DNA from 3 places in the Streptomyces sp. HUAS 31 genome. Region 1 is predicted to be linked to each of the others. Evidence: riboswitches for the same ligand, from Rfam matches in the RefSeq annotation. Region 1 holds a riboswitch; each other region holds the start of a gene.
The links. Region 1 has a riboswitch for S-adenosylmethionine ahead of PGH47_RS11715 (aminotransferase class V-fold PLP-dependent enzyme). Riboswitches for the same ligand answer to the same signal wherever they lie in the genome.
Positions count from the first base shown of each region.

Region 1 (10,098 bases):
CCCCCGGAGTGAGGGCGGGATAAGCGACCGACATAATGTCGGTCGTGGCGACAGCAACGACAGTAGAAACCGGGCACGCGCACCCGTCGGTCAACCGGCCGAACCTCACCAGCGTCGGAACCATCATCTGGCTGAGTTCCGAGCTGATGTTCTTCGCGGCCCTCTTCGCGATGTACTTCACCCTGCGATCGGTGACGGGGCCCGAGTACTGGGATTCACAGGCCGAGGCCTTGAACTTCCCGTTCTCGGCGACGAACACCACGATCCTGGTGCTCTCCTCCCTCACCTGCCAGCTCGGCGTCTTCGCCGCCGAGCGCGGTGACGTGAAGAAGCTCCGGGGCTGGTTCATCGTCACCTTCATCATGGGTGCGATCTTCATCGGCGGTCAGGTGTACGAGTACACCGAGCTGGTCAGGCACGAGGGCATCTCGCTCTCGTCCGGCCCGTACGGCTCGGTCTTCTACCTGACCACCGGCTTCCACGGACTGCATGTGACGGGCGGACTCATCGCCTTCCTGTTTGTCCTCGGCCGCACCTACGCGGCTCGGAGGTTCACGCATGAGCAGGCGACCGCAGCGATCGTCGTGTCCTACTACTGGCACTTCGTCGATGTCGTCTGGATCGGCCTCTTCGCCACGATCTACATGATCAAGTAGCCGGGCCCGATCCCGCGCGCGTTCCACAACGCACCTAACAGAAGCATCGACGCAGAAGATCCTGACACCGGGGTAATCCGTGAAAAAGCTCTCCGCACGACGACGCCATCCGCTGGCGGCAGTCGTCGTCCTACTCCTCGCGCTGGCGTGCACGGGGGGGCTGTACGCCGTGTTCGCTCCCGCGGACAAGGCGCAGGCCGAGGAAACCGCCCAGTCCCTCACCATCGAGGAGGGCAAGAAGCTCTACACCGTCGGCTGCGCCAGCTGCCACGGAGCCAGTGGTGAGGGGACCTCCGACGGCCCGAGCCTGGTGGGCGTCGGCGCTGCCGCCGTCGACTTCCAGGTGTCGACGGGCCGTATGCCGGCCGCCACCTCCCAGGGCGCCCAGGTCCCCGCGAAGAAGAACATCTACTCGCAGGCCGAGATCGACCAGCTCGCCGCGTTCATCGCCTCTCTGGGTGCGGGTCCGTCCGTCCCCACCGAGGAGCAGTACGGACCGGAGGGTGCGGACATCGCCAAGGGCGGTGAGCTCTTCCGCAACAACTGCGCCCAGTGCCACAACTTCACCGGCAAGGGCGGCGCGCTGACGAAGGGCAAGTACGCCCCGAGCCTCGAGGGTGTCGACCCCAAGCACATCTACGAGGCCATGCAGACCGGCCCGCAGAACATGCCGTCCTTCCCCGACACCACGCTGTCGGAGCAGAACAAGAAGGACATCATCGCGTACCTCCACGCGGTCAACAGTGACGAGACGGTGAACCCGGGTGGTCTGGAGCTGGGCGGCCTCGGGCCGGTCAGTGAGGGCCTCTTCTCCTGGATCTTCGGTCTCGGTGCCCTGATCGCGGTCGCCATCTGGGTCGCCGCTCGGACCGCAAAGGCCAAGAAGTCATGAGTAGCCAAGACATTCCAGAAGAGAACCTGCCCGCTGAGCAGGACGCCACCGTCGCGGTAGCGGACGAGAAGCACCCCTTCGCCGACCCCGGCCTGCCGCCCCACGAGCACCGGATCCAGGACATCGACGAGCGGGCCGCCAAGCGGTCCGAGCGCACGGTCGCCCTGCTGTTCACGGTCTCGATGCTCGCCACCGTCGGCTTCATCGCCTCGTACGTGGCGATCCCGCACGACAAGTCGATCTTCGTCTTCCCGATCGGTCACCTCAACGCGCTGAACTTCGCGCTGGGTCTGACCCTCGGCGCGGCGCTCTTCTGCATCGGCGCGGGCGCGGTCCACTGGGCCCGCACCCTGATGTCGGACGAGGAGGTCGCGGACGACCGGCACCCGATCGCCGCGGAGCCCGAGGTCAAGGCCAAGGTCATGGCCGACTTCAAGCAGGGCGCCAAGGAGTCGGCGCTGGGTCGGCGCAAGCTGATCCGCAACACGATGTTCGGCGCGCTGGCCCTGTTCCCGCTCTCCGGCGTCGTCCTGCTGCGTGACCTCGGCCCGCTGCCCGGGACCAAGCTGCGCCACACCCTGTGGTCCAAGGGCAAGCTGCTCGTGAACATGAACACCAACGAGCCGCTGCGTCCCGCGGACGTCGCGGTCGGCTCCCTCACCTTCGTCAAGCCCGAAGGCCTCGAGGAGCACGACCACGACTTCCAGAACGAGATCGCCAAGGCGGCCCTGATGGTCATCCGGCTCCAGCCGGACGACATCAAGGACAAGCAGGAACTCGACTGGTCCTACCAGGGCATCGTCGCGTACTCGAAGATCTGCACCCACGTCGGTTGCCCGATCTCCCTGTACGAGCAGCAGACGCACCACGCGCTCTGCCCCTGCCACCAGTCCACCTTCGACCTCGCCGACGGTGCCAAGGTCATCTTCGGCCCGGCCGGCCACCCCTTGCCGCAGCTGCGCATCGGGGTGAACGACGAGGGTTACCTTGAGGCGCTCGGCGACTTCACGGAGCCCGTCGGTCCTGCATTCTGGGAGCGCGGATGAGCACTACAGAGACCACCGAGTCCCGCTCTCGCGGGAAGGCACCGGCCGGCGAGCGCGTCGCCGACTGGGCCGACGGCCGGCTGGGGATCTACTCCCTCGCCAAGGCCAACATGCGCAAGATCTTCCCCGACCACTGGTCGTTCATGTTGGGTGAGGTCTGCCTCTACAGCTTCATCATCATCATCCTCACGGGTGTGTATCTGACGCTGTTCTTCCACCCGTCGATGAACGAGGTGGAGTACCACGGCTCCTACGTCCCGCTCCAGGGACAGCTCATGTCGGAGGCGTTCAGCTCCACGCTGCACATCTCCTTCGACGTGCGCGGTGGTCTGCTCATCCGGCAGATCCACCACTGGGCCGCGCTGATCTTCCTCGCGGGCATGTTCGTGCACATGATGCGCGTGTTCTTCACGGGCGCGTTCCGCAAGCCGCGTGAGATCAACTGGCTGTTCGGCTTCCTGCTGTTCGTCCTGGGCATGTTCACCGGTTTCACCGGCTACTCGCTCCCGGACGACCTGCTCTCCGGCACCGGTGTCCGCTTCACCGAGGGCGCGATCCTGTCCATGCCGATCGTCGGCACGTACATCTCGTTCTTCCTCTTCGGCGGCGAGTTCCCGGGCGTCGACTTCGTCGCCCGCTTCTACTCGATCCACATCCTGCTGCTGCCGGGCATCATGCTCGGTCTGGTCGTCGGCCACCTGATCCTGGTCTTCTACCACAAGCACACGCAGTTCGCGGGCCCCGGAAAGACGAACAAGAACGTCGTCGGCATGCCGCTGCTGCCGGTCTACATGGCCAAGGCCGGAGGCTTCTTCTTCCTGGTCTTCGGTGTCATCGCGGTGATCGCGGCGGTCGCGCAGATCAACCCGGTCTGGGCCATCGGTCCCTACCGGCCGGACATGGTCTCCACCGGCGCCCAGCCCGACTGGTACATGGGCTTCGCCGAGGGTCTGGTCCGGTACATGCCGGGCTGGGAGGTCAACTTCTGGGGTCACACGCTGGTCCTCGGCGTGTTCATCCCGCTGGTGCTCTTCGGCCTGGTCCTCGGTGCGATCGCGCTCTACCCGTTCATCGAGTCCTGGGTCACCGGCGACAAGAGCGAGCACCACATCCTGGACCGCCCGCGCAACGCCCCGACGCGTACCGCGTTCGGCGTCGCCTGGGTCACGGTGTACATGATCGGTCTGGTCGGCGGTGGCAACGACCTGTGGGCCACCCACTTCCACCTGTCGATCAACGCCGTCACCTGGTTCGTCCGGATCAGCTTCTTCGCCGGACCGGTCCTCGCGTTCATCATCACCAAGCGCATCTGCCTCGGCCTCCAGCGCCGGGACAAGGACAAGGTGCTGCACGGCCGCGAGTCGGGCATCATCAAGCGCCTGCCGCACGGTGAGTTCATCGAGGTCCACGAGCCGCTCAGCCAGGACGCGCTGTACACGCTCACCGCGCACGAGCAGTACGAGCCGGCCCAGATCGGCCCCGCGGTCGACGAGAACGGCGTCGAGCGCAAGGTGAAGGGCTCCGAGAAGCTGCGCGCCAAGCTCAGCAAGTCCTACTACGGCGAGGACGGCCAGATCCCGAAGCCGACCGTCGAGGAGTACAAGGAGATCACGAGCGGCCACGGCCACCACTGATCGCTGCGCACGCCACGCCACGGCAGAAGGGCCCCGTCCGATCTTCGGACGGGGCCCTTCTCCGTGTCCCGGGGCTGGATAGGGTGGACTCGTTGAGACTCGCGTCCCGTAGTGCGGGACGCCCGAACCTGGAGCGGCTTATGAGCGCTGTGACCCCCGCTGGAGGCGACACCGCGGCGGGCCGCTCCTGGCCCCTGCTGCTGAACGGCCTGCTGGACGGCCGGGACCTGTCCGCCGACGACACCGCGTGGGCGATGGACCTGATCATGCGCGGCGAGGCGACGGACGCGCAGATCGCCGGGTTCGTGGTGGCGCTGCGGGCCAAGGGCGAGACGGTGCAGGAGATCACCGGACTGGTCCGGACGATGTACGCGCACGCGAATGTGATCGAGGTGCCGGGGCCGACCGTCGACATCGTCGGCACGGGCGGCGACGGCGCGAAGACGGTCAACATCTCCACGATGTCGGCGATCGTCATCGCCGGCACCGGCGCGAAGGTCGTCAAGCACGGCAACCGGGCCGCGTCGTCGGCGTCGGGCGCCTCGGACGTGCTGGAGAAGCTCGGCGTCAACCTGGAACTGCCGGTCGGGCGGGTGGCGCAGGTCGCCGAGCAGGCCGGGATCACCTTCTGCTTCGCGGTGAAGTTCCACCCGTCGCTGCGCCATGTGGCCGCGGCGCGCGGACAGTTGGGCATCCGGACGACGTTCAACGTGCTCGGTCCGCTGACCAACCCCGCCAAGGTGCGGGCCCAGGCGGTCGGCGTGGCCGACCCACGTATGGCGCCGATCGTCGCGGGCGTCTTCGCCGAGCGCGGCAACTCCTCGCTGGTGTTCCGCGGCGACGACGGCCTCGACGAGCTGACGACCACCGCGACCTCACGGGTGTGGGTCGTGCGCGACGGCAAGGTGACCGAGGAGGCCTTCGACCCGCGCGACGTCGGCATCGAGCTGGTCCCCGTGGAGGCGCTGCGCGGCGCCGACGCCTCCTACAACGCCGAGGTCGCCCGACGCCTCCTGGACGGCGAGACAGGGCCGGTGCGCGACGCCGTACTGCTGAACTCGGCGGCGGCGCTGGTGGCGCTGGCGCCCGGCGACGGGCCGCTGACTGAGCAGATCAGGGCCGGTATGGCCAAGGCGGCGGAGTCCATCGACTCGGGGTCCGCGAAGCGGACGCTGGAGCGGTGGGTCGCCGCGAGCAACGCCTGATCGGCACCTGACGTCGTCCCGCGATCCGGACACGGGTTGCGGGACGACGATCATTTCGCGTACGTTCCTGTACCAGGTCATGAGTGACAGTCATGAGGCCCCGGCCGACTGTCCGGCAACCCTCCGTCCGTGGCGGGGTGCCCCGGGTGAAGACCAGGCCGTAGGCAGCGAGGTCTACGGCAAGCGCGGGCCCCTCTCGAAACCAAGGGTCCTGGTCGTTCGAGGGAGTCTTCCGTGAGCAAGCGAATGCGATAGGGCCGCCGAGCCCCGCCTCCGCGCACCCACTTTCACTTTCTTCTTTCCTCTCACGGGAGTTCCGTCATGTCTGTCTCCACCGCTGCCTCCGTTCAGACCATTTGTGCCCCGCTGCCCGTTCTGGGCCGGGATGTCACCGTCCCCCTCGTCACTGGCGGCGAAGTCACCTACGCCGCGCTGGACTACGCCGCCAGCGCCCCCGCCCTCCAGCGCGTCTGGGACGACGTGGCCGCCTACGCGCCGTACTACGGCAGCGTCCACCGCGGTGCCGGATACCTCTCGCAGCTCTCCACCGACCTGTTCGAGAACGCCCGCCGGACGGTCGCCGAGTTCCTCGACTGCCGGGACGACGACCAGGTCGTCTTCACCCGGTCCACCACCGACTCGCTGAACCTCCTCGCCGCCGCCCTCCCGGCCGACTGCCAGGTCTTCGTGTTCGAGACCGAGCACCACGCCTCGCTGCTGCCGTGGCGCGACGCCCGCGTCACCTACCTCAACGCGCCCCGCACCCCCCGCCAGGCCGTCGAGACGCTGGAGCGCGCCCTCGCGGACCGCACTGTGTCGATTGATGGGGGCTACGGCCCGGCCCTGGTCTGTGTCACCGGCGCCTCGAACGTCACCGGCGAGCTGTGGCCGGTGCGCGAACTCGCCGCCGCCGCGCACGCCCACGGCGCCCGGATCGTCCTGGACGCCGCCCAGCTGGCCCCGCACCACGCGGTCAGCGTCCGTGACCTGGACGTCGACTGGATCGCCTTCTCCGGACACAAGCTGTACGCCCCGTTCGGCTCCGGCGTGCTGGCCGGCCGCTCCGACTGGCTGCGCGCGGCGGAGCCGTACCTCGCGGGCGGCGGCGCCAGCCGCAAGGTGTCCCGGCGCGAGGACGGCGGCGTCGACGTCGAGTGGCACGACAGCGCCGCCCGGCACGAAGCGGGCTCCCCGAACGTCATCGGCGCGTACTCCATCGCCTCCGCCTGCAAGGCACTCACCGAGGCCGGTTTCGACGACCTCGTCGCCCGTGAGCAGTACCTGATCGAGAAGGTGCGGGCCGGTCTCGCCGAGGTGCCCGAGGTCCGGATCCTCTCCCTCTTCGGCGACGACGCCCCGCGGGTCGGCGTGCTCTCCTTCGTCGTCGCGGGCTGGAACAGCTCCCACTTCGCCGCCGCCCTGTCCGCCGAGTACGGCATCGGGGTCCGGGACGGCCTGTTCTGCGCCCACCCGCTGGTCCGCACCCTGCTCGGCAGCGACCCGCAGGCCCAGGGCGAGTGCGGTGCCCCGGAGGCGGCGCCCGGCGAGAAGTCCCTCAACGCCATCCGCGTAAGCTTCGGTGCCGGTACGCCGGACGAGCACGTCGAGCGGTTCGTGAACGCCGTGAAGGAACTCGTGACGGACGGCGCGAAGTGGAACTACCGCACCGAGGACGGTCGTTGCGTGCCGGACACCTCCGCGTGAGCGGGTAGCCGGGCGCCCAGCAGGATCATGCGCAGGGCGCGTTCGGTCGCGTCCGTGAGCAGTTCGGAGGCCCGCACCAGGGCCTCCGCCAGGGCCATCGGCGCGGGCAGGATGCCGCTGAACGCGTCGACGCCGGGTACGTCGTGGGCGCCCTCGCCCAGCGTGCCCGCCAGCGCGAGCACCGGGCGGCCGTACAGCTTGGCCCGGCGGGCCACCTCGGCCGGGACCTTTCCGCGGGACGTCTGGTGGTCCAGGGCGCCCTCGGCGGTGACGACCAGGTCGGCGCGGGCCAGGCGGGCATCGAGGTCGAGGTGGTCGAGGAGCACGTCGAAGCGGGGGAGCAGGCGGGCGCCGAGCGCGGCGAGGCCGGCGCCCAGACCGCCGGAGGCTCCGGTGCCGGGGCCGCCGTAGAGGTCCGTCCCCGCGACACCCAGGTCACGGGTGAGGACGCTTGCCCAGTTCTCCAGCCCCGTCGACAGGTGCTCCACCTGCGCGGGCGTCGCGCCCTTCTGCGGTCCGAAGACACGGGCCACGCCGCGCTCGCCGCACAGGACGTTGTACGGATTGCACGCCACGAGCAGCTCCACGTCCCGCAGACGCGGGTCGAGGCCGGCCGGGTCGATCCGCGCGAGCCGGGCCAACTCGCCTCCGCCGTGCGGGAGTTCGAAGCCGTCGGCGTCCAGCAGCCGGGCGCCGAGTGCCTGGAGCGCGCCGGCGCCCCCGTCGGACGTACCGGAGTCCCCGCAGCCGACCAGGATCCGTCGTACGCCGGTGTCGAGCGCGGCGCGGATCAGCTCGCCGACGCCGTACGTCGTCGTAGTGCCCGGGTCGCGCCGGGTCCGGGGGACGAGGGACAGCCCGGCCACCGCGGCCATCTCCACGACCGCCGTGTCCCGGGAGCCGAGCAGCGCGAAGTGCGTGCCGACGCGTTCGCCCACCGGCCCCGTGGCAGGCAGGGCGACGAGCCGCCCGCCGGTCGCGGCGGCCAGCGCGGTGGCGGTCCCCTCACCCCCGTCCACCAGCGGAATCAGATCGAGCACGGCCTCCGGCAACACCCGCCGCACCCCGCCCGCGATGGCATCGGCGGCGGCCTGCGCGGACAACGACTCCTTGAACCCGCTGGGGGCCACCACTACTCGGGTCAGCATCGGATCTCCTCAGCAGGTCGGGACAGGACAACGCCTGAGGGGCAACGCCCCCAAGGGGCGCGGGGAACTGGGCGACCAGCCAAGACGGCGCGGCAGCCACCCGTAGACATGTCGGGGGCACTCACAGTGGAACTCCCAACAGCGGCCACACCGCCACGGCGAAGAGCAGGACGAGCGCGGCGGTCAGCGGTGCCAGGACTGCGGACAGGCGCAGCAGGTCACGCGGGGTGTACGTCGGAGTCCCGGTAAGGTCGGAGAAGAGAGCCACCGGCTTGGCCGAAGCCGGCAGCGTATGGCAGAACCCCGCCGCCGCGGTGGACGCGAGCGCCGCCGCGACCGGATTCACCCCGGCCCCCACCGCCGCCGCGACCACCAACGGCACCAGCACCGAGGACCGGGCCGACCGGGACTGCAGGACCAGATGGGCGGCCGTACTGATCACCACCACGACGACCAGGAACAACAGCGGGCTGACGCCCGACGGAAGCCCGCCGACCAGCCACCCAGCCGCCCCGGAGTCGGCGAGCGCCACACCCATCGCCATCGTCGCCGCCATGAACAGCAGCAGCGCCCACGGAACCGTCTTCAGCGCGTCCTTGAGATGCACCGTCCCCAGGGCGGGCGAGGCCGCCACCACCGCGCCGATCAGCGCCACGACCGCGGGCGGTACCCGGTGCAACGGCTCGCTGCACCACAGCACCACGACCGTGCCGAGCAGCAGCGCACACCGCTTCTCGGCCTGCGACCAGGGCCCGGTGACCGGGTCGTCGCTCTGTTCCTGGATCTGCTCGGGCGTGATGCGCACGGCGCCCTCGCGGTCCGCGCGACGGGTGGTCGTCAGGAGGACGGTCTCGGCGGCCAGGTGGGAGGAGACCACGGCGAGCGGCAGCCCCAGCAGCAGCCACTCGGTGAAGCCGATCCGGTCACCCGTGGCCTGCCACAGCACCGACACGGTGATCAGATGCGCGCCGGCCCCGATCAGGGTCGCCACCGCCGACAGCAGGATCACGGTCGGGAACAGCAGCGCCAGCATCACGACCAGTCGCCGCCGGTCGGCCAGAGCCTTGGCCAGCGCCAGGAACACCGGCAGCGCGAGCGCCGCCCGTCCCGAGGTGGCCGGCACCGCGAACGCCGTGACGACCAGCGCGGCCGTGGTCAGATGCACCAGCTGCCGCACCGTGCGCGCCCCGCCGACCAGGAACGCCGCCGCCCGGCCCGCGAGCCCCGTCCGGGTCACCGCGGCCGCCAGCACGAAGGCGCAGATCAGCAGCCACACCGTGGAGTCGCCGAGGGTGCCGAAGAGCGTGTCGCTGCTGATCACGCCGGTCACCGTGAGCGCCAGCCCGGCGCCCAGCGCGATGTACGTGTCGTCGACCGGCGTCGCGATCCAGGCGCAGGTCGCCAGCGCGAACACGGCGAGGGTGAGGCGGGCGTCGGCGCCGAGTCCCGCGAAGTTGCCGGGCACCGCGAGCAGCGCGCACAGCGAGAGCGCCACACACAGGGCCGCGAGCGGACGGAGGTTCAGGGTCACGTCATCGAGGGTTCACCTGAGCCGTGAGCTCTCGATGAGCGGTACATGAAGGGGACTTCACGCGGGCAGCCGGTACCCCACGCCGCGGACCGTCTCGACCCGTTCGGCGCCGAGTTTCTTGCGCAGCGACCGCACGTACACATCCACGATGTTGGAGCCGGGGTCGAAGTCGTAGCCCCACACGTGCGACAGGATCTGCTCGCGGGACAGTACCTGCCCCGGGTGCCTCAGGAACAGTTCCAGGAGCACGAACTCACGGGCCGTCAGATCGACCGTCCGGTC
Region 1 covers NZ_CP116353.1:2,647,007-2,657,104, reverse strand. The annotation lists gene ctaE (aa3-type cytochrome oxidase subunit III) at 36-656, shown strand; gene qcrC (cytochrome bc1 complex diheme cytochrome c subunit) at 736-1,548, shown strand; gene qcrA (cytochrome bc1 complex Rieske iron-sulfur subunit) at 1,545-2,594, shown strand; gene qcrB (cytochrome bc1 complex cytochrome b subunit) at 2,591-4,228, shown strand; gene trpD (anthranilate phosphoribosyltransferase) at 4,369-5,433, shown strand; SAM riboswitch class IV at 5,509-5,625, shown strand; gene PGH47_RS11715 (aminotransferase class V-fold PLP-dependent enzyme) at 5,755-7,137, shown strand; gene PGH47_RS11710 (glycerate kinase) at 7,092-8,285, opposite strand; gene PGH47_RS11705 (SLC13 family permease) at 8,407-9,816, opposite strand; gene PGH47_RS11700 (response regulator transcription factor) at 9,874-10,098, opposite strand, start outside.

Region 2 (10,098 bases), 1.8 Mb from region 1:
TCGACCGCGATGAAGCCGTACCCCTTCTCCGCGTTGAACCACTTGACGGTGCCCTGAGCCATGCCTAACTCCCCTATTACTGGCCCTTGCACAGATCCACACTTCGCGGATCCGGGTCAGACCTCACCCCCCATCGGTCGGGGGCGTGCGCCGGAACGCGTCGACCGCGGCTGAATGTATCTGCCCAACTGCCGTCTGCAACAGGTCAATCGGACGAGAAATCCGGGCACGACCGGTCGGGAATGTGGGGACAATTCCGCTGACTTCAGGTCAAGTCGGACCCGGCATACGGAACAAAAGCCGCAAAAAACCCGCACACTTTGGCTACTTCTTGTCGGGCTTACGGCAGAAATTCAAGGCAACCGACTCGGAGATCGGCGGCACGTTCCCCAACTGTACCTCGCTCAACCACACAGAATTGCCCCCTCCGCTTCTCTCACGGAGGGGGCAATTCGATGAACTCTCAGTAACCTGGGTTACCGAAGGTAATGATCGGTCATTCGGTCAGCCGCCGGCGACGGCCGGGATGATGGAAACGCCCGCACCGTCCGGGGTCGCCGTCTCAAGGCCCTGCTCGAAACGCACGTCGTCGTCGTTGACGTAGACATTGACGAACCGGCGCAGCTTGCCCTGGTCGTCGAGCACCCGGGCGGCGATCCCGGTGTGGTTCTTCTCCAGGTCGGTGATGACCTCGGCGAGGGTGCCGCCCTCGGCGGCGACCTCGGCCTGCCCGCCGGTGTAGGTGCGCAGGATGGTCGGGATGCGAACGGTCACGCTCATGCGAGGCCAGCCTCTCGGAAGGAGTCCAGGTTCGGGCGGATGGTGGCGGTGAGGCCGGTGCCGGCCACCGCGTCCAGCGTCTTGAGGCCGTCGCCGGTGTTCAGCACGACGGTGGTCCTGGTGGGATCGAGGACGCCGTTCTCGATCAGCTTCTTCGTCACACCCACGGTCACCCCACCGGCGGTCTCCGCGAAGATGCCCTCGGTCCGGGCGAGGATCTTGATCGCGTCGACGACCTGCTCGTCCGTCACATCCTCCACGAACCCGCCGGTGCGGCGCGCGATGTCGAGGACGTACGGTCCGTCGGCCGGGTTGCCGATGGCCAGCGACTTGGCGATGGTGTTCGGCTTCTGCGGACGGACCACGTCGTGGCCGGCCTTGAACGCGGTCGACACCGGCGAGCAGCCCTCGGCCTGCGCACCGAAGATCTTGTACGGCTTGTCCTCGACGAGCCCGAGCTTGATCAGCTCCTGGAGCCCCTTGTCGATCTTCGTGAGCTGCGAGCCGGACGCGATCGGGACGACGAGCTGGTCCGGGAGCTGCCAGCCGAGCTGCTCGCAGATCTCGTACGCCAGGGTCTTGGAGCCCTCGGCGTAGTAGGGCCGCAGGTTGACGTTGACGAAGCCCCAGCCCTCGCCGGCCGGGTCGCCGATCAGCTCGGAGCAGAAACGGTTCACGTCGTCGTAGTTGCCCTCGATGCCGACGAGCTCGCCGCCGTAGATCGCGGCCATGACGACCTTGCCCTGCTCCAGGTCGTGCGGGATGAACACGCACGAGCGGAAGCCGGCGCGGGCGGCCGCGGCACCCACCGCGCCGGCCAGGTTGCCGGTGGAGGAGCAGGAGAGCGTGGTGAAGCCGAAGGCGCGGGCGGCCTCCAGGGCCTGGGCGACGACACGGTCCTTGAAGGAGTGCGTCGGGTTGCCGGAGTCGTCCTTGACGAACAGCTTGCCGGCGTCGACGCCGAGCTCGTTCGCGAGGTGGTCGGCCTTGACGAGCTTGGTCCAGCCGGGGTTGAGGTTCGGCTTGTCGGCGACGTCGGCCGGGACGGGCAGGAGCGGCGCGTAGCGCCAGATGTTCGCGGGGCCCGCTTCGATCCGCTTGCGGAGCTCCTCGGCGTCGTAGGCCGAGAAGTCGTAGGCGATCTCCAGCGGGCCGAAACACTCCTCGCACGCGAAGACCGGGCCGAGCGGTACCCGGTGACCGCACTCGCGGCAGGAGAGCGCCGCGGCGGGGCCGAGGTCTACGGTGGATTCGGTGGTGCTTGCAACAGTCTGCGCAGCCATGTGAGGCGAGGCCCTTTCTCCTCATCTTCCTCACGACGCATCTCGCCGTGAGACGGATTTGGCACCTTCCCTAGCCGGGAGCCTCGCGGAGACGATCAACGGTGACGATCGACGCTGATCTACGAGAACCGACTGGAGGGTTGCCGGGGCTTCATCGGGCCGTATCCCTCTGCCCCTCTGGATGAGCGGTATTCGGTTGTTGACGACGGCCGACCTCGGACATGCGATGGTCATCCGCGTTGTTCAAGACTGTAACCGAACGCCAGGACAGTTGAGCTAGCCGTCCGAACCGCGAGATGGATCACAGACGTCCCGACAGTGAGGAGCCGCCGACCGTGCTGGAAGAAGCAGAGCGCTGGCTGAGCAGCCGCTCCTGGTCCGTAGCCGACCGCCCGCTGCATCACATCCTGGCCGCCAAACAGCGCTCGGGCCAGTCGGTGTCCGTCGTGCTGCCCGCGCTCAACGAGGAGGAGACGGTCGGCGAGATCGTCGCGATCATCGCCCATGACCTCGTCCGGCAGGTCCCGCTGGTCGACGAGATCGTGGTCGTCGACTCCGGCTCCACCGACCGCACCTCCGAGGTGGCCGCCGCGGCGGGCGCCCGGGTGGTGCACCGCGACGAGATCCTGCCGCGCGTCCCGGCCGTGCCCGGCAAGGGCGAGGTCCTGTGGCGCTCCCTGCTCGTGACCGGCGGCGACATCGTCTGCTTCATCGACGCCGACCTGAAGGAGTTCTCCTCCGACTTCGTCTCCGGGATCGTCGGCCCGCTGCTCACCGACCCCGGCGTGGACCTGGTCAAGGCGATGTACGACCGCCCGCTCGCCGGTGCCGCCGGACAGGGCGGCCGGGTCACCGAGCTGATGGCGCGCCCGCTGCTGAACATGCACTGGCCGCAGCTCGCCGGCTTCGTGCAGCCGCTCGGCGGCGAGTACGCGGCCCGCCGCAGCCTGCTGGAACAGCTCCCGTTCCCCGTCGGGTACGGCGTCGAGCTGGGCATGCTGGTCGACGCGCTGCACCTGGTGGGGCTCGACGCCCTGGCCCAGGTGGACGTCGGGGTGCGCAAGCACCGGCACCAGGACGGGCAGGCGCTCGGCCGGATGTCCGCCGCGATCTACCGCACGGCGCAGCTGCGGCTCGCCCGCGGGCATCTGGTGCGGCCTTCGCTGACCCAGTTCGAGCGCGGCGAGGACGGTTTCGAGCCGCGGACGTACTCCGTGGACACCGAGGAACGGCCGCCGATGGTGGAGATCGCCGAGTATGCGACGCGGAAGGTGGCGTAAACGCCGGAAACCGGCCGTATACAGGGCTGACGAGCGCCCCCCACTGAGCGGAACCGCACGTTTGAGCGTTTCCGGGGAGGGCTAGGTTGAGGCTTATGGCTTCCACGCAGGATGCGCCGGGTACGCACGGTGCCGCCAAGGTGCTCGTCGCGTCGAACCGCGGCCCGGTCTCGTACGAGGTGCGGGACGACGGCTCGCTGCACTCCAGGCGCGGAGGCGGCGGAGTCGTCTCCGGGCTGTCGGCGATCGGGCCGGACGCGGGCGCGCTGTGGGTGTGCTCGGCGCTGTCCGACGGCGACCGGGAGGCGGTGCGGCGCGGGGTCGGTGAAGACGGCGTGCTGATGCTGGACATCCCGGCGGACGTGCACGCGGACGCGTACAACGGCATCGCCAACTCGGTGCTGTGGTTCGTCCACCACATGCTCTACCAGACGCCGCTGGAGCCGGTCTTCGACGCGGAGTTCCGCCGCCAGTGGGCGTCCTACGAGGCGTACAACCGCGCCTTCGCCGAGGCACTGGCCGGGCAGGCGGCGCCGGGGGCGGCGGTGCTGGTGCAGGACTACCACCTGACGCTGGTGCCCGGGATGCTGCGTGAGCTGCGCCCCGACCTCAGGATCGGCCACTTCTCGCACACGCCGTGGGCGCCCCCGGAGTACTTCCGGATGCTGCCCGACGACATCGCCGAGCAGGTGCTGCGCGGGATGCTGGGCGCGGACCGGCTGGGGTTCCTCACCCGGCGGTGGGCGGACGCCTTCGAGGCGTGCTGCGCCCGGTTCGCCGACGGACTCGGGGGCACGCGGATCGGTGTGCACGGGCTGGGCGCGGACGCGGACTTCCTGCGCGAACGCTCCCACCGGGCGGACGTGACGGAGCGGATGACCGCGCTCCGCGACGAGATCGGCTCGGCCCCGGACGGCACCGCCCGCAGGACGATCGTGCGGGTCGACCGGACCGAGCTGTCCAAGAACATCGTCCGCGGCCTGCTCTCCTACCGGCAGCTGCTCGACGACCACCCCGAGTGGCGCGAGCGGGTGGTGCACGTGGCCTTCGCCTACCCCTCGCGGCAGGACCTGGCGGTGTACCGGGACTACACGGCCGAGGTGCAGCGGCTGGCGGACGAGCTCAACTCGCAGTACGGCACGCCGGGTTGGACGCCGGTCGTGCTGCACGTCAAGGACGACTTCGCCCGCTCGCTCGCCGCCTACCGGCTCGCCGACGTGGCGCTGGTCAACCCGATCCGGGACGGCATGAACCTCGTCGCGAAAGAGATGCCGCTCGTCTCCGACGAGGGGTGCGCGCTGGTGCTTTCGCGGGAGGCCGGGGCCCACGAGGAGCTCGGCGAGGACGCGATCACCGTCAACCCGTACGACGTGGTGGGCACGGCGCGGGCGCTGCACGAGGCGCTGTCCGTGGGGCCGGAGGAGCGGGCGGAGCGCTCGAAGCGCCTGGCGGCCGCGGCGACCGCGCTACCGCCCGCCCAGTGGTTCCTGGACCAGCTGCACGCACTGGAGGAGCAGCCCGGCCCGGCCTCCTGAGCGGAGGCGGGGCCAGGGTCAGCCGGCGGCGTCGGCGATCGCCCGCAGCAGCCGTACGACCCCTGCCGGGCCGTCCACCACGACGTCCGCCCGCTCCGACAGTTCGGTGACCTCCTCGCTGCCGCTGCACACCAGCAGGCCGGGGGTGCCGTCGGAGCGGAGTTTGTCGACGGCGGCGTAGGCGGGCAGGTCGCCGAGGTCGTCGCCGGCGTACAGGACGCACTCGGCGCCGAGCTCGCGGACGTACTCGCTCAGCGCGACGCCCTTGTCCATGCCGGGCGGGCGCAGTTCCAGGACCATGCGGCCGGGTTCGACGATCAGGCCGTTGCGCACGGCCAGGTCGGCGAGGGGGGTGCGCAGGGCCTCGAAGGTGCCCTGGGGGTCGGCGGCACGGCGGGTGTGGACGGCGACGGCGTGTCCCTTGTCCTCGGTCCAGGTGCCGGTCGCGGCGCCGTTCGCTTCGAGGATGCCGGGCAGTTCGGCCCGTACGGCCGCGACGCCGGGGTGCGGGTCGGGCGCGGTGACCTCGCCGCTGACGGCCTCCCAGCGCTCGGCGCCGTAGTGCCCGAGCACGACGAGGTGCTCAAGGCCGGGGACGCCGGCGAATCCGCCGTACCGCACGGCGACGTCGGCCGGGCGGCCGGTGATCACCGCGACGGCGGCGACCTTCGGAGCGAGCGCCGTGAGCGCCGGCAGGGCGTCGGGGTGGGCCCGCGCCTTCTCCGGGTCCGGCACGATCGGGGCGAGCGTCCCGTCGAAGTCCAGGGCGATCAGTGCCCGCGCGGGCCGCGCGAGGAGTGCGGCGAGCCCGTCGCGGCCGTTTGCGGTCGCGGGGGTGGGCAGAGGGGCCGTGGAGTCGGCCCGGTCGGGGTCGGTCAGATCCTTTTCCTGGTCACTGGCCATACAAGGACCCTATCCAGCGAGGGCGCCGCGCACCCCTCGCTCACCGCTCCGTCCGCCGGGCCTCCCGCACCCGTCGCAGCCGGTTCACCGTGACCGGGTCGTGGGCCAGGGCCCTGGGGTCGTCCAGCAGGGCGTTCAGCAGCTGGTAGTAGCGGACGGGGGCCAGGCCCAGTTCCTCGCGTATCGCGCGCTCCTTGACGCCGGGGCCCGGAAAGCCCCGGCGTTCCAGAGCGAGGATGGCCCGCTCGCGGTCGGCGAGGGCGGCCTCGGGCGGGTCCTGGTGCTGGTCCATGGCTCGCACCGTAACCCCCGCCACCGACAACGGCCGCTACTCGGCGCTCTCGGCCCGCGTCGCCGTCGACTGGAGGCCGCCCAGGATCGCCGACGGGCTGCCGCCGGAGGTGACGGTGCTGCCTATGCGCTTCTTGATGTCCGCGCTGACCTCGGCCCAGGACGTGCGGCCGACCGGGTAGAGCTCGGAGAGCGGGAGCCGCTCCAGGAAGGGCTTGAGGTCGGCGTCCTGCTTTGCCGCGGTCATCACCGTGGACGCGGAGTTCGTCACCGGCAGCAGGTCGTACTCGCGGGAGAAGTCCAGGACGTTCTGCTTGTCGTAGACGAAGTCGAGGAAGTCGCCGACCTCCTCGGCGTGGCCGTTCTCCTTGAAGGCCATCATCCAGTCCGCCACGCCCATGGAGACCTTGCTCGGGCCGTCGATGCCGGGCATCGGCACCATGCCGAACTTCACGCCCTTCTTCTTGGCCATCTGCATCAGGGACGGGTGGCCGTTGAGCATGCCGACGTCACCGGCCGCGAAGGCGGCGAACGCGTCAGCCCGGTTGAGTTCGCCGGGTGCGACCGGGCCGGTGAGGTCCTTGCCGACCAGGTTGTCCTTCAGCCAGTCGAGGGTGGCGACGTTCTCGGAGGAGTCGATGCTGTAGGTGCCGAGGTCGCTGTCCGTGTAGCCGCCCCCGCCGCTGAGCAGCCACTGCATCGTCTCGGCCTGCGCCTCCTCGGCACCGAGCGGCAGCGCGTACGGCGTCTTCACGCCCTCCGCCTTGAGCGCCTCGGCGTCGGCGGCCTGCTCCTTCCAGGTGGTCGGCGCGGAGATGCCGGCCTTCTCGAAGAGCGTCTTGTTGTAGAAGAGCAGCCGCGTGGAGGAGGCGAACGGGATGCCGTACTGCACGTCCCGCACCCGGCCCGCGTCCGCGAACTGGGCGACGAAGTCGGCCTGCACGGGGATGGAGAGCAGGTCGTCGGCCCGGTAGAGCAGGTCCTTGGCGGCATAGTCGGCGTACGCGCCGATCTGTGCCATGTCCGGCGCCTTCCCGGCGTCGACCATCTCCTTGACCTTGGCGTCGACGTCGTTCCAGGAGTACACGGCGACGTCGACCGTGACGCCGGGGTGCTCGGCCTCGTAGGCCGTGACGAGCTTGTCCCAGTACTTCTGGGAGCCGTTGGAGTCGTTGTCGCCGTAGTCCGCGGCGACCAGCCGCAGGGTCACGTCGCCCGAGTCGCCGGTCAGTCCGCAACCGCCCAGGGCCGCCGTCAGACCCAGCGCGGACACCGCCGCCATCGCTCCCGTACGTCTACGACCACGACTACGCCCCTGCACGCCAAACCGCCCCACGCCTATGTTCGAAACTTTCGAAACGTCATACATATTGCCCCCATAAGGTCTACACCACGTAAGTGGACTAGACCTCTCGCGGGTACGCAAGCCACACTGTCCCCCGTGAGACATGTCATCGCCCTCGATGTGGGCGGCACCGGGATGAAGGCCGCCCTGGCGGGCGCGGGCGGTGAGCTGCTCCATCAGGCCCGCCGACCGACCGGGCGCGAGCGCGGACCGGACGCGGTCGTCGAGGGCATCCTCGACTTCGCCGCGGAGCTTCGCGTCCACGGCGAGGAGCGCTTCGGCGAGCCCGCGGCCGCCGTCGGCGTCGCCGTCCCCGGCATCGTCGACGAGGAGCGCGGCATCGCCGCCTACGCGGCCAATCTGGGCTGGCGGGACGTACCTCTGCGCCGGCTCATGTCCGAGCGGCTCGGCGGCGTCCCCGTCGCCCTCGGCCACGACGTGCGCACCGGCGGTCTCGCCGAGGGCCGGATCGGCGCGGGCCGGGGCGCCGACCGCTTCCTGTTCGTGCCGCTCGGCACCGGGATCGCCGGCGCCATCGGCATCGACGGCCGGGTGGAGGCGGGCGCCCACGGCTTCGCGGGCGAGATCGGCCACATCGTCGTACGGCCGGGCGGTGCCCCCTGCCCGTGCGGACAGCGCGGCTGCCTGGAGCGGTTCGCGTCCGCCGCGGCGGTGAGCGAGGCGTGGGCCGCCGCCTGCGGGGACCCGGAGGCCGACGCCGCGGACTGCGCCAAGGCCGTCACGTCCGGCGACCCGAACGCCGTACGGATCTGGCAGGAGGCCGTGGACGCCCTCGCCGACGGCCTGGTCACCGCTCTCACCCTGCTGGACCCCCGCACCCTGATCATCGGTGGCGGCCTCGCCGAGGCGGGGGAAACCTTGTTCACACCACTGCGGGACGCGGTCCGGCAGCGGGTCACCTTCCAGAAGCTGCCGACCATCGTCCCCGCGGCCCTGGGCGACACGGCCGGCTGCCTCGGTGCCGGGCTGCTGGCCTGGGACCTCCTCGACAACACCGACCGTACGGAGGTAACTCCCTGATGGCAGCCGACCTGGGGGCGCGGGGAACTGCGCGACAAGCCACGACGCACCCGCAGCCCGCGACGGACAAGGTGCCCCTCATCCTGTCCGGCGCCAACGTGGTCATGCCGACGGGAACCCTCAAAGAGGGCCAAGTGGTCATCGATGGTGCCCGAATCGCCGGTACCGCACCGGAGAACGCCCACCGCATCGACCTCGACGGCCACTGGCTCCTGCCGGGCTTCGTCGACATCCACAACCACGGCGGCGGCGGAGCCTCCTTCACCTCGGGCACCCCCGAGGACGTGCTGAAGGGCATCCACACCCACCGTCTGCACGGCACCACCACCCTCGTCGCCTCCACCGTCACCGGCGACATGGACTTCCTCGCCCGGCGCGCGGGCCTGCTGGCGGAGCTCGCCGAGCAGGGCGACATCGCGGGCATCCACTTCGAGGGGCCGTTCATCTCCCCGTGCCGCAAGGGCGCGCACTCCGAGGAGCTCCTGCGCGACCCCGACCCGGCGGACGTGCGCAGACTGCTCGACGCCGCCCGCGGCCACGCGACGATGGTCACCCTCGCCACCGAACTGCCGGGCGGCATCGACTCCGTACGCCTCCTCGCCGAGCGCGGCGTCATCGCGGCGATCGGGCACACCGACGCCGGCTACGAGCAGACGGTCGAGGCGATCGAGGCGGGCGCGACGGTCGCCACCCACCTCTTCAACGCGATGCCGCCGCTCGGCCACCGCGAGCCGGGCCCGATCGCGGCCCTGCTGGAGGACGAGCGCATCACGGTCGAGCTGATCAACGACGGCACGCACCTGCACCCGGCGTCCTTGCAGCTGGCGTTCCATCACGCGGGCGCCGACCGGGTCGCGTTCATCACGGACGCGATGGACGCGGCCGGCTTCGGCGACGGCCGCTACATGCTCGGCCCGCTGGAGGTCGAGGTCGCCGACGGGGTGGCCCGACTGGTCGAGGGCGGCTCGATCGCGGGCTCGACCCTCACTCTGGACCGCGCCTTCAAGCGGGCGGTCACCGTGGACCGGCTGCCCGTCGAGGACGCGGTGACGGCCCTGTCCGCCAACCCCGCCAAGCTGCTCGGCCGCTACGACCGCATCGGCTCCCTGGAGCCCGGCAAGGACGCCGACCTGGTCGTTGTGGACTCCGACTTCGACCTCAAGGGCGTGATGCGCCGGGGCGAATGGGTGGTTGAGCCACAACTGGGCTGATGTGTCCGCCTGTTGGGGGCGGTGGTTGTCCTGCGAGACTGGGACGGCCGCCGCCCGTTTGGCATGATCGGCATCTGCCGGAGGGAACAACCGGCAGACGGACGGCGCACACATGCCGAACTCTTCGGGGGAGGTCGAGTACAGGTGATTCTCACGGTCACGTTGAACACCGCTCTCGACATCACCTATCGCGTCCGGGCGCTGCGGCCCCACGCCTCCCACCGGGTCTCCGAGGTGATCGAGCGCCCCGGCGGCAAGGGGCTGAACGTGGCCCGGGTGCTGGCGGCCCTCGGACACGAGGTGACGGTCACGGGCTTCACGGGCGGCGCGACGGGCCGGGTGGTCCAGGAGCGGCTCACCGGCATCCCCGGGGTGGTGGACGCCCTGCTGCCGGCCTCCGGCCCGACCCGGCGCACCATCGCCGTCGTC
Region 2 covers NZ_CP116353.1:4,434,804-4,444,901, forward strand. The annotation lists gene PGH47_RS19510 (cold-shock protein) at 1-62, opposite strand, end outside; gene PGH47_RS19515 (MoaD/ThiS family protein) at 505-780, opposite strand; gene thrC (threonine synthase) at 777-2,063, opposite strand; SAM riboswitch class I at 2,082-2,251, opposite strand; gene PGH47_RS19525 (glucosyl-3-phosphoglycerate synthase) at 2,399-3,343, shown strand; gene PGH47_RS19530 (alpha,alpha-trehalose-phosphate synthase (UDP-forming)) at 3,439-4,878, shown strand; gene otsB (trehalose-phosphatase) at 4,897-5,781, opposite strand; gene PGH47_RS19540 (DUF3263 domain-containing protein) at 5,822-6,073, opposite strand; gene PGH47_RS19545 (ABC transporter substrate-binding protein) at 6,110-7,354, opposite strand; gene PGH47_RS19550 (ROK family protein) at 7,514-8,458, shown strand; gene nagA (N-acetylglucosamine-6-phosphate deacetylase) at 8,458-9,669, shown strand; gene PGH47_RS19560 (1-phosphofructokinase family hexose kinase) at 9,814-10,098, shown strand, end outside.
Region 2: another riboswitch for S-adenosylmethionine. It lies ahead of thrC (threonine synthase); the one in region 1 lies ahead of PGH47_RS11715 (aminotransferase class V-fold PLP-dependent enzyme).

Region 3 (10,098 bases), 5.8 Mb from region 1:
CGCCGACGGAAACGGTCTTGCCCGCGAGCACCTCGTAGTCGCCGTCGAAGGCGAACTCGGAGTCCTTGAGCGCCTCGAAGGCGAGGTCGTCCTTGCGGTAGGAGGCGAACTCGTACTTCTGCTTGCGCTCCTCGGTGTCGGTGATGTTCGAGAAGCCGACGTTCACCTTGCCGCTGTCGATGCCGACGAAGAGGTTCTCCCAGGTGAACCGCTTGACCTCGGGTTCCAGGCCGAGGACGGCCGCGACCAGCCGGGCCAGGTCGACCTCGGAGCCGGTGAGGGTCTTCTGGTCGCTGCCCACGAAGCCCAGCGGCGGGGCGCCGGAGGGCAGGGTGCCGGAGCCGATCACCAGCTTGCCGCTCTTCCTGACGTCGTCGGGCAGCTGGGCGCTGATGGACTTCACCTCGGAGACCTTGAGGGTGGCCTCCTTGGCGGCGCCGTTGGACAGGGTGCCGACGGTGACCGTGCCGGCACTGTCGTTCGTCCGGGTGGCTGCGTCGCTGTCACCACCGCAGGCGGCGAGCCCGGTGGCGAGGGTGGCGACGGCGGTCGCCGCGGTGATGCCGCGTATCAGGCTGCGTCGGGTGAGGTGCGTGGGCATGGCTGTCCTTGGTGTTCGAGAGGGTGGTGAGGTGGAGGCGTGGGGGGAGTTCGTGGGGAGCGGTGGGCTCAGAGGACCTTGCTCAGGAAGTCCCTGGTCCGCTCGTGCCGTGGCTTGTCGAGGACTTCGGAGGGCGGGCCCTGCTCGACGATCCGGCCGCCGTCGATGAACACGACCCGGTCGGCGATCTCGCGGGCGAAGCCGATCTCGTGCGTGACGATGACGAGGGTGGTGCCGCTGGTCGCCAGGTCCTTGATGACGGAGAGGACCTCACCGACGAGTTCCGGGTCGAGAGCGGAGGTCGGCTCGTCGAAGAGGATGACGCCGGGGCGCAGCGCGAGGGCGCGGGCGATGGCCACGCGTTGCTGCTGGCCGCCCGACAGCTGCCGTGGGTAGGCGCCGGCCTTGTCGGCGAGGCCGACCCGGTCGAGGAGGTCGCGGGCGAGTTCCAGGGCGGCGGGCTTGCCGAGTCTGCCGGTCGCCACCGGGGCGGCGGCCACGTTGTCGAGGACCGTCAGATGCGGGAAGAGGTTGAAGTTCTGGAAGACGAAGCCGATCCTGCCGCGCTGGGCGAGGATGGCCCGCTCGCTCAGCTCCTTGAGCCGGTCGCCCTGCCGGCGCACGCCGATGAGCTCGCCGTCGAGGCTGACGTGGCCGATCTCGGGCTTCTCCAGGTGGTTGACGACCCTGAGCAGGGTGGACTTGCCGGAGCCGGACGGGCCGAGGATCACGGTGACCTCGCCGGGCCGTACGGTCAGGTCGACGCCGTTGAGCACCCGGTGGGCGCCGTACCACTTGTGCACGTCGTGCACCTCCACGGTGGCGCCCGCGCTCAGGAGGGTCTCGGCGGTCATACGGCGGCCTCCCTGCGGACGCGGGCCCTGAGGTCGGTGATGGCGATGCGCAGCTTCTGCAGCGGGGTCGGCGGCAGGGAACGCGTGGCGCCGCGGGCGTAGTAGCGCTCGACGTAGAACTGGACGACGGAGACGACGCTGGTGAGGATCAGGTACCAGACGGTGGCGACCATCAGCAGCGGCACGATGTCGCCGGGGTAGGTGGAGCCCATGGACTGCGCGGCGCCGAACAGGTCGAGCAGGGACACGTAGAAGACCAGCGAGGTGCCCTTGATCAGGCCGATGAGCTGGTTGACGTAGTTCGGGATGATGGAGCGCAGTGCCTGCGGGAACACGATCCGCTTGAACTGGTAGCCCTTCGGCAGGCCGAGGGCCGCGGCCGCCTCGTGCTGGCCCTGGTCGACGGAGAGGATGCCGCCGCGGACGACCTCGGCGGCGTACGCGGACTCGTGGAGGCTGATGCCGACGACCGCGATGACGATGTCGGTGGCGAGCTTCGACTCGTCGAAGGAGAAGAAGGCGGGGCCGAAGGGCACGCCCACGCTCAGCGTTCTGTACAGGGCGCTGAAGTTGTAGAGGAACAGCAGCACCACGATGAGCGGGATGGAGCGGAACGCCCAGACGTAGATCCAGCTGACCGCCCGCAGCACCGGGCTCCGCGAGAGCCGGGCCAGCGCCAGCAGGATGCCGCCGAGGAGCCCCAATACCGCGCTGTAGGCGGTGACTTCGAGGGTGACGAGCAGTCCGTCGAGGATGGTCGGCCGCAGGAACCAGTAGCCGAAGCGGTCCCACTGGTAGAAGGGGTTGGTCACCAGGCCGTGGACGAACTGGGCGGCGAGGACCAGGACCACGGCGGTGGCGATCCAGCGACCGGGTCGTCGCAGCGGCAGAACTCGTTGTGCCGCGAGGGGTCTTGACGGGGTGTCGGTGGGCGGCGGTGCCTCGGCGAGGGACACGGCGGCGCCTGGGGGTTCACTCATGGAGGGCTCCGGCAGGAGTCGGAATTCCCCGGACCCGGCGCAGGGTGCGGCGACGACGGCCGCGGGGCGGCGTGACGTCTCACGGGAGGCGCGGGTACCTGGGGCTGGGCGGGCGACGGCACACCGCTCCGGCGGTGGTCGTCAGGGAGTGCGTGGCAGAGAGAAGGAGAAGGCGTCAGCCACGACAGCGGGCGCAGCCCGGTGCGGTACACAGTGCGCTGTTGACTCGGAGCAGATCGACGGTGCGGTCGGCGACGAGCAGGTTCGTGAACGACAGGACGCGGCTCTGGGAGCGGCGTTCGGCCGTCCTGGGAGCTGCGTCCATGTCGTCACTCGCTTTTCCGGCCCTTGTGGGCCTCGCGCTTACCGAATGTCATCCGGTCCGGTCGTCACCTGGGGCACCCCACCGCGACGCGAGGGTTGCCGGTCAGCGAGCCAGGGCTTGTCGCTGACGCTCATGACCGTTCTGGGCCGTAAGTTAAGACAGTTGCCCGAACGAATGTCAACGCCGGTCCACGGTGCGGAACGGCTCAGGGCCCCTCGACCTGCGGTCGGGCGCCGGTCCCGGCCGCCGCGTGGGTGGCCCAGTCCAGGATCTGGACGGCGGCACCGGCGGCTTCCAGTCCCTGGCAACGGGCGTGATGGCGACGGGCGATGGCGTCGAGGTCGAGGTGCGCGCCGAACGCCGGGTGGGCGGCGACCCTGCGGGCGTAGTCCCACAGGGCGGGGTGGGCGGCGATGCGCTGCACCGCCGTCGCGTCCAGGTGGTGCCGGTGGACGGTGTCGAGCTGGACCAGGGTGACCCACAACTCGACGTCCGCGGCGGTGATCTGATTGCGGATCATGTAGGTGCGCCCGTCGAGCCACCGGTCCAGCGCGCCGAGGGAACGCAGCAGGGTTCCGAGCGCCTCGTCGCGCTCCGCGGGCCCGGCGCCGGCCGCGCCCGCTCGCTGCGCGGCCTCCTCGATGCCCTCGGCGCACATGTCCTCGACGGCCTCGATCTCCGACTCCGCGCCGCACGGGTAGAGCTCCAGGCGCCCGTGGCCGAAGCGCCGGGCGAGGTCACGGGTGATGTCGGGGGCGTGGTTGCTCACGATGCGCCCGGACCAGTCGTCGCTGAGGACCGGCGCGAGGGCCGGTCCCGAGTAGCGGTGGGCGCTGGCGTCGTACAGCGGACGCAGCACGGAGTGTCCGTCGTCGGCGGAGTCGGGGATCGGGGCCAGGAAGGTCGCGGGACAGATGTCGTCGAGGCCCAGCAGGGCGTGGGCGACGGCGATGCGCAGGCCGTCCGGGCAGGCGGTCGACAGATGGAGGCGGTAGCGGCGCGGCACGGCGTAGTGGCCGCTGCGCGCGTCCCTTCCGATACGGCCCCTGAAGGCGGGGGCGGGCCGGGTGGACGTGTGGGCGGCCAACGGTGTGACGGACATGACTCTCCCCGGGGCAGGCGTGTGGACGTGCGCGGTCGGCAAAGGCGACGTGGGGGTTCAGCCCAGGGGGCTGATCGCGCTGCATACGCGGAGCAGGTCGATGTGACGGCGGGACGTGAGAAGGGGCGTACGGATCACTCGACCGGTGATCGACTCAAGGCGCCCCATGCTTCCCTACCAATTCACTAGGAATATGCTCGAGTGTCGGTCCACCCGCGGCCCACGTCAAGAGGGCGTCCAGGGTCCGGGAAGCGGCGGCCCCTTCCGTACAATTTGAACCCGAACGAAAATCGCCTGTTCCCCGTCCGACACCGCCTGTCCGACGTCGCGGCCAAAGGAGAGTTCCATGCCCGGCCAACGATCGATCACCGCCGCCGAGAAGCTGGCCGAGGCCAAGCTCGGCGGTATCCCGCTGCACCGGGAGCAGATGGCCGTGGTCGCCAACATCTATCGCGCGGCCTCGACGGTCCGGCAGCACCTGGAGAACTCCGTGCTGCGCGGCGCCGATCTGACCTGGACGGCGTTCGTGGTGCTCTGGGTGGTCTGGGTGTGGGGCGAGTCGGAGACCCGGCATGTCGCGGAGGAGGCCGGGATCTCCAAGGGCACGCTCACGGGCGTGGCGCGGACGCTGGAGGGGCGCGGGCTGGTGAAGCGGGCCGGGCATCCGAGTGACGGCAGGCTCGTGCTGCTCAGCCTCACCGAGGAGGGCGAGGAGCTGATGCGCCGGCTGTTCCCGGCGTTCAACGAGGAGGAGGCGTTCGTCGCGGGGCAGCTCAGCGAGGAGGAGTGCCGCAGCGTCGCGGAGGGGCTGCGGCGGGTGGTGATCCAGGTCGAGGAGCAGGGCGAGGAACGCCGCCTCGCCCTGCTCGACGGAGCCGAGCCGGCACCTCGCCGCAGCGGACGGCGGGCCAGGACCGACGGCTGAGGGCCTCCTCGCTCAGCGCCGCTCGCGTGCCGCCCCCACCAGGGCGTCGAAGAGCGCCTGCTGTGCCGGGTCGCGGTCGGCCGTGTCCTCGGGGTGCCACTGCACCGCCGCGAACCACCCCTGCGCGCCGGGGAGTTCGAGCCCCTCCACCGTTCCGTCGGCGGCTCGGGCGGTGACGGTGAGGCCGCTGCCGAGGCGGTCCACGCGCTGGTGGTGGTAGCAGGAGGCCTCCGCCTTCTCCGCGCCGAGGGCACGTTCCAGCAGGGTGCCGCGCTCGACGGCCACCGGGTGCACGAGGTGCCGGTGTTCGCGTTCGGGACCGCCCATGTCCTGCTCCAGCGTGCCGCCGAGGGCGACGTTCACGGTCTGCAGGCCGCGGCAGATCGCCAGCAGGGGGATGCCCAGGTCCAGTGCGCGCCGGGCGACTTCGAGGTCGAAGGTGTCCTGGAGGTCGTCGACGTCGTAGACGGCCGCGTGGGTGTCGGCGGCGCCGTAGCGGTGCGGGGCGAGGTCGCCGCCGCCGGGGAGCAGGACCCCGTCGAAGCGGGCGAGGCGCTCCGCCGCATCGGCTTCCGCGGGGTCGGCCGGGTGGATGCCCGCCGGTTCGCCGCCCGCTCGCCACACCGCCTCGATCAGGGCGCGGGCGTTGACCTCGGCGGCGTACCGCAGGGCCGAGGTGGTGGCGGAGAAGCGGGCGGGGACGGCGATCAGGGGACGGGTCACAGCTGGATCCAGGTCGTCTTGAGCTCGGTGTACTTCTCCAGGGCGTGCGCGGACTTGTCGCGGCCGTTCCCGGACTGCTTCATCCCGCCGAAGGGGACGGTCAGGTCGCCCTCCTCGTAGCAGTTGACCCAGACCGTGCCGGCCTTCAGCGCGCGCGAGACACGGTGGGCGGTGGACAGGTCCGAGGTCCACAGGCCGGCGGCGAGGCCGTACTCGGTGGCGTTGGCCAGCCGTACCGCCTCGTCCAGGTCGTCGAAGGCGAGGACGGACAGGACGGGGCCGAAGATCTCCTCGCGGGCCAGTCGCATGGTCGGCGCGACCTCGTCGAAGACGGTCGGCTCCAGGTAGGTGCCGCCGGTCTCGGCGAGGATCCGCTCACCACCGGTCCGCAGCCGTGCGCCCTGCTCACGGCCGGTCCCGATATGGCCGAGGACGCGACCGAGGTGGGCCTCACCGACCAGGGCGCCCATCTCGGTGCCCGGGTCCAGGGGGTCGCCGATCCGCAGCTCGCGGGCCCGGCGTACGACGGCCTCGGTGACGCGTTCGGCGACGGAGGAGTGCACGAGGAGCCTGGAGGGTGCCGTGCACATCTCGCCCTGGTTGAAGAAGATGCCCCAGGCCGCGGTGGCGGCGGCCCGGTCCAGGTCGGGGGCGTCGGGCAGGACGATGTTCGGTGACTTGCCGCCGAGTTCGAGCCAGACCCGCTTGAGGTTGGAGTCGGCCGCGTAGTGCAGGAAGTGCCGGCCGACGGCGGTGGAGCCGGTGAAGGCCAGCACGTCGACGTCGGGGTGGAGCCCCAGGGCACGTCCGGCGACGGGGCCCTCGCCGTTCACCACGTTGAGCACACCCGGCGGCAGTCCCGCCTCGGTGGCCAGCCGGCCGAGCAGGAGGGCGGACAGCGGGGAGTTCTCCGACGGCTTCAGTACGACCGTGCAGCCGGCGGCGAGCGCCGGGGCGACCTTCCAGCCGGCGAGCGTCAGGGGGAAGTTCCAGGGCACGACCGCGCCGACGACCCCGGCCGGTTCCCGGGTGACCAGGGCGAGGGCGTCAGGGGCGGTGTGCGGGGACTCGTCGGTGAGCTTGTCGGCGAGCTGGCCGTACCAGCGGAAGGTGTTGACGGCGGCGCGCAGCTCGATGTCGTGGGCGTCCGTGATGGGTTTGCCCATCTCCAGGCTGACGGTCAGGGCCAGTTCGGCGCGCCGCTCCTGAAGCAGGTCGGCGATCCGCAGCAGCACACGGCCGCGCTCGGCGGGTGCGAGGCGGGGCCAGGGCCCGGTGTCGAAGGCGCGCCGGGCGGCGGCGACGGCCGCGTCCACCTCGGCGGCGCCCCCGTCGGCGACCTGTGCGAGGACCTGCCCGTCCCGGGGCGAGACGGCCGCGAAGGCCGCTCCCCCGCCCGGCTCGGCGGCGCCGTCGATGTGATGGGCGCCGGACAGATGCAGGGACTTGGCGCGACGCAGCCACTCTTCGTGGGTGACGGCCGGCATGCGAGGACCTCCAGATGACGTGCGATCTCGAAGAAGAAGACGGTCGGGGCCGGGCGACGCCGGGTATCGGCCGGGCGCTCACCGCCGTCCGGCCGGCGGCTCCTCGGCCCCGGCCGGACGACAGGCGTGGCCCACGGGCCTATGCGCGCGCCGGGCGCGTCAGGCGGCCGGTGACGACGCCGAGCACCAGGACGGCCGGGACCGCCGCCTGGAGCCACAGGGCGGTGGCCCGGTCGCCGCCGATGAGCGTCGTGAAGTTCTCGACGATCAGCCAGATCGCCCCGGCGATCCCCACGGCACCCAGCAGCGGGGCGACCAGCGTGTTCCACGGCCGTGTGTCGAGGCGCTCGCGCCGGAAGAAGGCGACGACCGAGACCGAGGTCAGGAAGTACAGGAGCATGATCGCCAGTACGGCGATCCCGCTGCCCCACGAGAACAGGGTGAGCACCGGGTCCTTGCCGGCCAGGGCGAACGGGATCACCAGCAGGACGGCGATCGACGTCTGCACGAAGCCGGCGACACCGGGCGAGTGCCGGTTGTTGACCGCCGACACCCTCCGCGGCAGGAGCCCCTCACGGCTGAGCGAGAACAGATAGCGGTTGGCCGAGTTGTGGAAGGCCAGGATGCCGGCGAAGAGCGAGGTGGCCAGCAGGATCGGCAGCACGTCGTTGACCCAGGTGCCGAACTGGGCGGCGATCGGCGCGAAGACGAACGCCGTCGAGTCACCGCCCTGAAGCGCCTTGCCCGCCGCGCCGGCCGCCTTCGAGGCGCCGTAGGAGGAGATCAGCATCCAGGAGGCGAAGGCGAAGAAGCCGGTGACGAGGGCGACGGCCGCGTACGTCGCACGGGGCACCGTTCTGCGGGGCTCGCGGGCCTCCTCGCCGTAGATCGCGGTAGCCTCGAAGCCGATCATGGACGCGACGGCGAACATCAGGGCCACGCCCGGCGCCCCCTCCAGGGCCGCGCCCGGCGAGAAGGTGTCCGCGAAACCGAGGCCCTCGGGGCCGCCGCCCTTGGCGAAGGTGACGACGGCGAAGGCGCTGAGGATGCTGAACTCGGCCAGTACGAACACGGCCAGCACCTTCGCGCCCATCTCGATGCCCAGGGCACCGAGGACTTGCACGATCGCCATCGTGACCAGGGCACACACCCACCAGGGCACGTCGATGCCGGCGTAGTGCGCCAGCAGCCCGTTCACGGTGGCGCCGTACAGGCCGTACATGGCGGCCTGGACCGCGCAGTACGCGAAGAGGGCGATGCCCGCGCTGCCGTTGCCGAGGTCCCGGCCGAGCCCTTTGCCGATGTACCGGTAGAAGGCACCGGCGTCCACCACGTGCCGGCCCATGGCGACGAAGCCGACCGAGAACAGCAGGGTGATCAGACCGGCCGCGAGATAGGCGGCCGGTGCCCCGGCACCGTTTCCGATGGCCACGGCGATGGGGACGGCGCCCGCGACGCCGGTGAGCGGCGCCTGGGCGGAGAGGACGAAGAAGAGGATGCCCAGCACGCCGAGAGAGTTGGGCTTGAGCTTGCCTGCGGTGGAGGCGTCGGGCGCGGTCTGGTTCGGGACCGCCGTCTGACTGTCCACTCGGATCACCTGCCAGGGGAAAGGAGGATTTCGTTTCAGGCCAAACGAGTTGCCCTATGGTGGGCTGGAACTATCCGTTTGGCAAGGGGTGGCGCCGAGAATTGCCGCGACAACGTGGAAGGACCCCGGGCCACGGGTGCCCGGGGTCCTTGAAGGTGCAGGTCAGCCGTCGTTCTCCGGCGCCTCGTGGCCGTCGGCCGAGAGCAGTCGGAGCAGCCCGCGCAGCTCCTCGATCGCGGCGTCGGTGGTCCCGGGTTCACCGAAGACGAGCTGGTGCAGAACGAGCCCGTCCAGAGCGGCGAAGATCAGCCGGGTCAGCGGTTGCCCGGCGTCCTCGGGGAGCATCCGGGACAGCTCGCGCCGGGTGGCGTCGAAGTAGTCGTCGTACAGGGCACGGATCTGCGGCAGCAGCTCCGGGCGGCGCCGGGCCTCCAGCAGCAGCTCGTACTGGAAGGCCTGGATGTCCGGGTCGGCGATGACCATGTCGGAGACGCCCACCGAGAAGTCGGCGACCTTGCCGGTGCCCGGTTCGAGCGCGCTGGTGTTGAGCGAGGTGCGGATCGCGTGGGCGAGGGCCTCCTCGATCAGCGCGTCACGCGAGCCGAAGTGGTGGACGACCAGGCCGTGCGTGGTGCCGGCCTCCTGGGCCACCGCCCGGTAGGTGAGCTTGCGCAGCCCGCCGCGCGCCACGACCCGCACCGCGGCGTTGAGCAGGGCCGCGCGGCCCTCGCCGTAGTTCATGCGCTTGCGTGGCGTGCGGTCCCTCTGCGGGTCCTCGGAACCCGTCGACCTGGCGGATCGCCCGGGTCCCTCGGCGGATGCGGTCATGTTCGCGACCTTACCCGCCGGGTCCGGCACGGCCGTACGCACGGTTAACGCCTGGGCGGCCGGATGCCGCGGAACTCCCAGTCCCCGCCGAGCGCGGTGGACAGCACCTCCTCGGACTCGGTCGGCTGGGCGCCCACGTCGGTGCGGACCGGGGTCGGGCCGGTGACGATGTGGTTGGTGAGCCGGCCGAGGCCCTCGACCTCGACCTCGACGACGTCGCCGGGCCGGACGGGCCGGGAGTTGGCCGGGGTACCGGACAGGAGCACGTCGCCCGGGTACAGGGTGATGGTGCGGGCGATGTCGGCGACGAGGTAGTGCATGTCCCACTTCATCTCGTCGGTCGAACCGTCCTGCACGACCTCGCCGTTGACGTACGTCCGCAGCCGCTTGCCGTGGAAGTCCCAGTCCGTGACCAGGCCGGGTCCGAGCGGGCACAGGGTGTCGGAGCCCTTGACCCGGAGCATGGAGCCCGCGTCGGTGTCGCGGAAGTCGTGCAGCCCGTAGTCGTTGGCGATCGTGTAGCCGGCGATGTACTCCCCCGCCTCGGCCGGGGAGATGTTGCGCGCGGTCCGCCCGATCACGATGGCGACCTCGCCCTCGTAGTTGAGCCACTTGCAGCCGTCGGGGCGGACGATCGCGCCCTTGTGGGCGTTGAGGGACGAGGTCGGCTTGTGGAAGTAGGTCG
Region 3 covers NZ_CP116353.1:8,406,943-8,417,040, reverse strand. The annotation lists gene PGH47_RS37310 (ABC transporter substrate-binding protein) at 1-601, opposite strand, end outside; gene PGH47_RS37305 (amino acid ABC transporter ATP-binding protein) at 670-1,455, opposite strand; gene PGH47_RS37300 (amino acid ABC transporter permease) at 1,452-2,435, opposite strand; SAM riboswitch class IV at 2,790-2,898, opposite strand; gene PGH47_RS37295 (glutathione S-transferase C-terminal domain-containing protein) at 2,966-3,862, opposite strand; gene PGH47_RS43140 (putative leader peptide) at 3,920-4,030, opposite strand; gene PGH47_RS37290 (MarR family winged helix-turn-helix transcriptional regulator) at 4,209-4,787, shown strand; gene PGH47_RS37285 (gamma-glutamyl-gamma-aminobutyrate hydrolase family protein) at 4,800-5,510, opposite strand; gene PGH47_RS37280 (aldehyde dehydrogenase) at 5,507-6,997, opposite strand; gene PGH47_RS37275 (APC family permease) at 7,137-8,585, opposite strand; gene PGH47_RS37270 (TetR/AcrR family transcriptional regulator) at 8,748-9,413, opposite strand; gene PGH47_RS37265 (fumarylacetoacetate hydrolase family protein) at 9,458-10,098, opposite strand, start outside.
Region 3: another riboswitch for S-adenosylmethionine. It lies ahead of PGH47_RS37300 (amino acid ABC transporter permease); the one in region 1 lies ahead of PGH47_RS11715 (aminotransferase class V-fold PLP-dependent enzyme).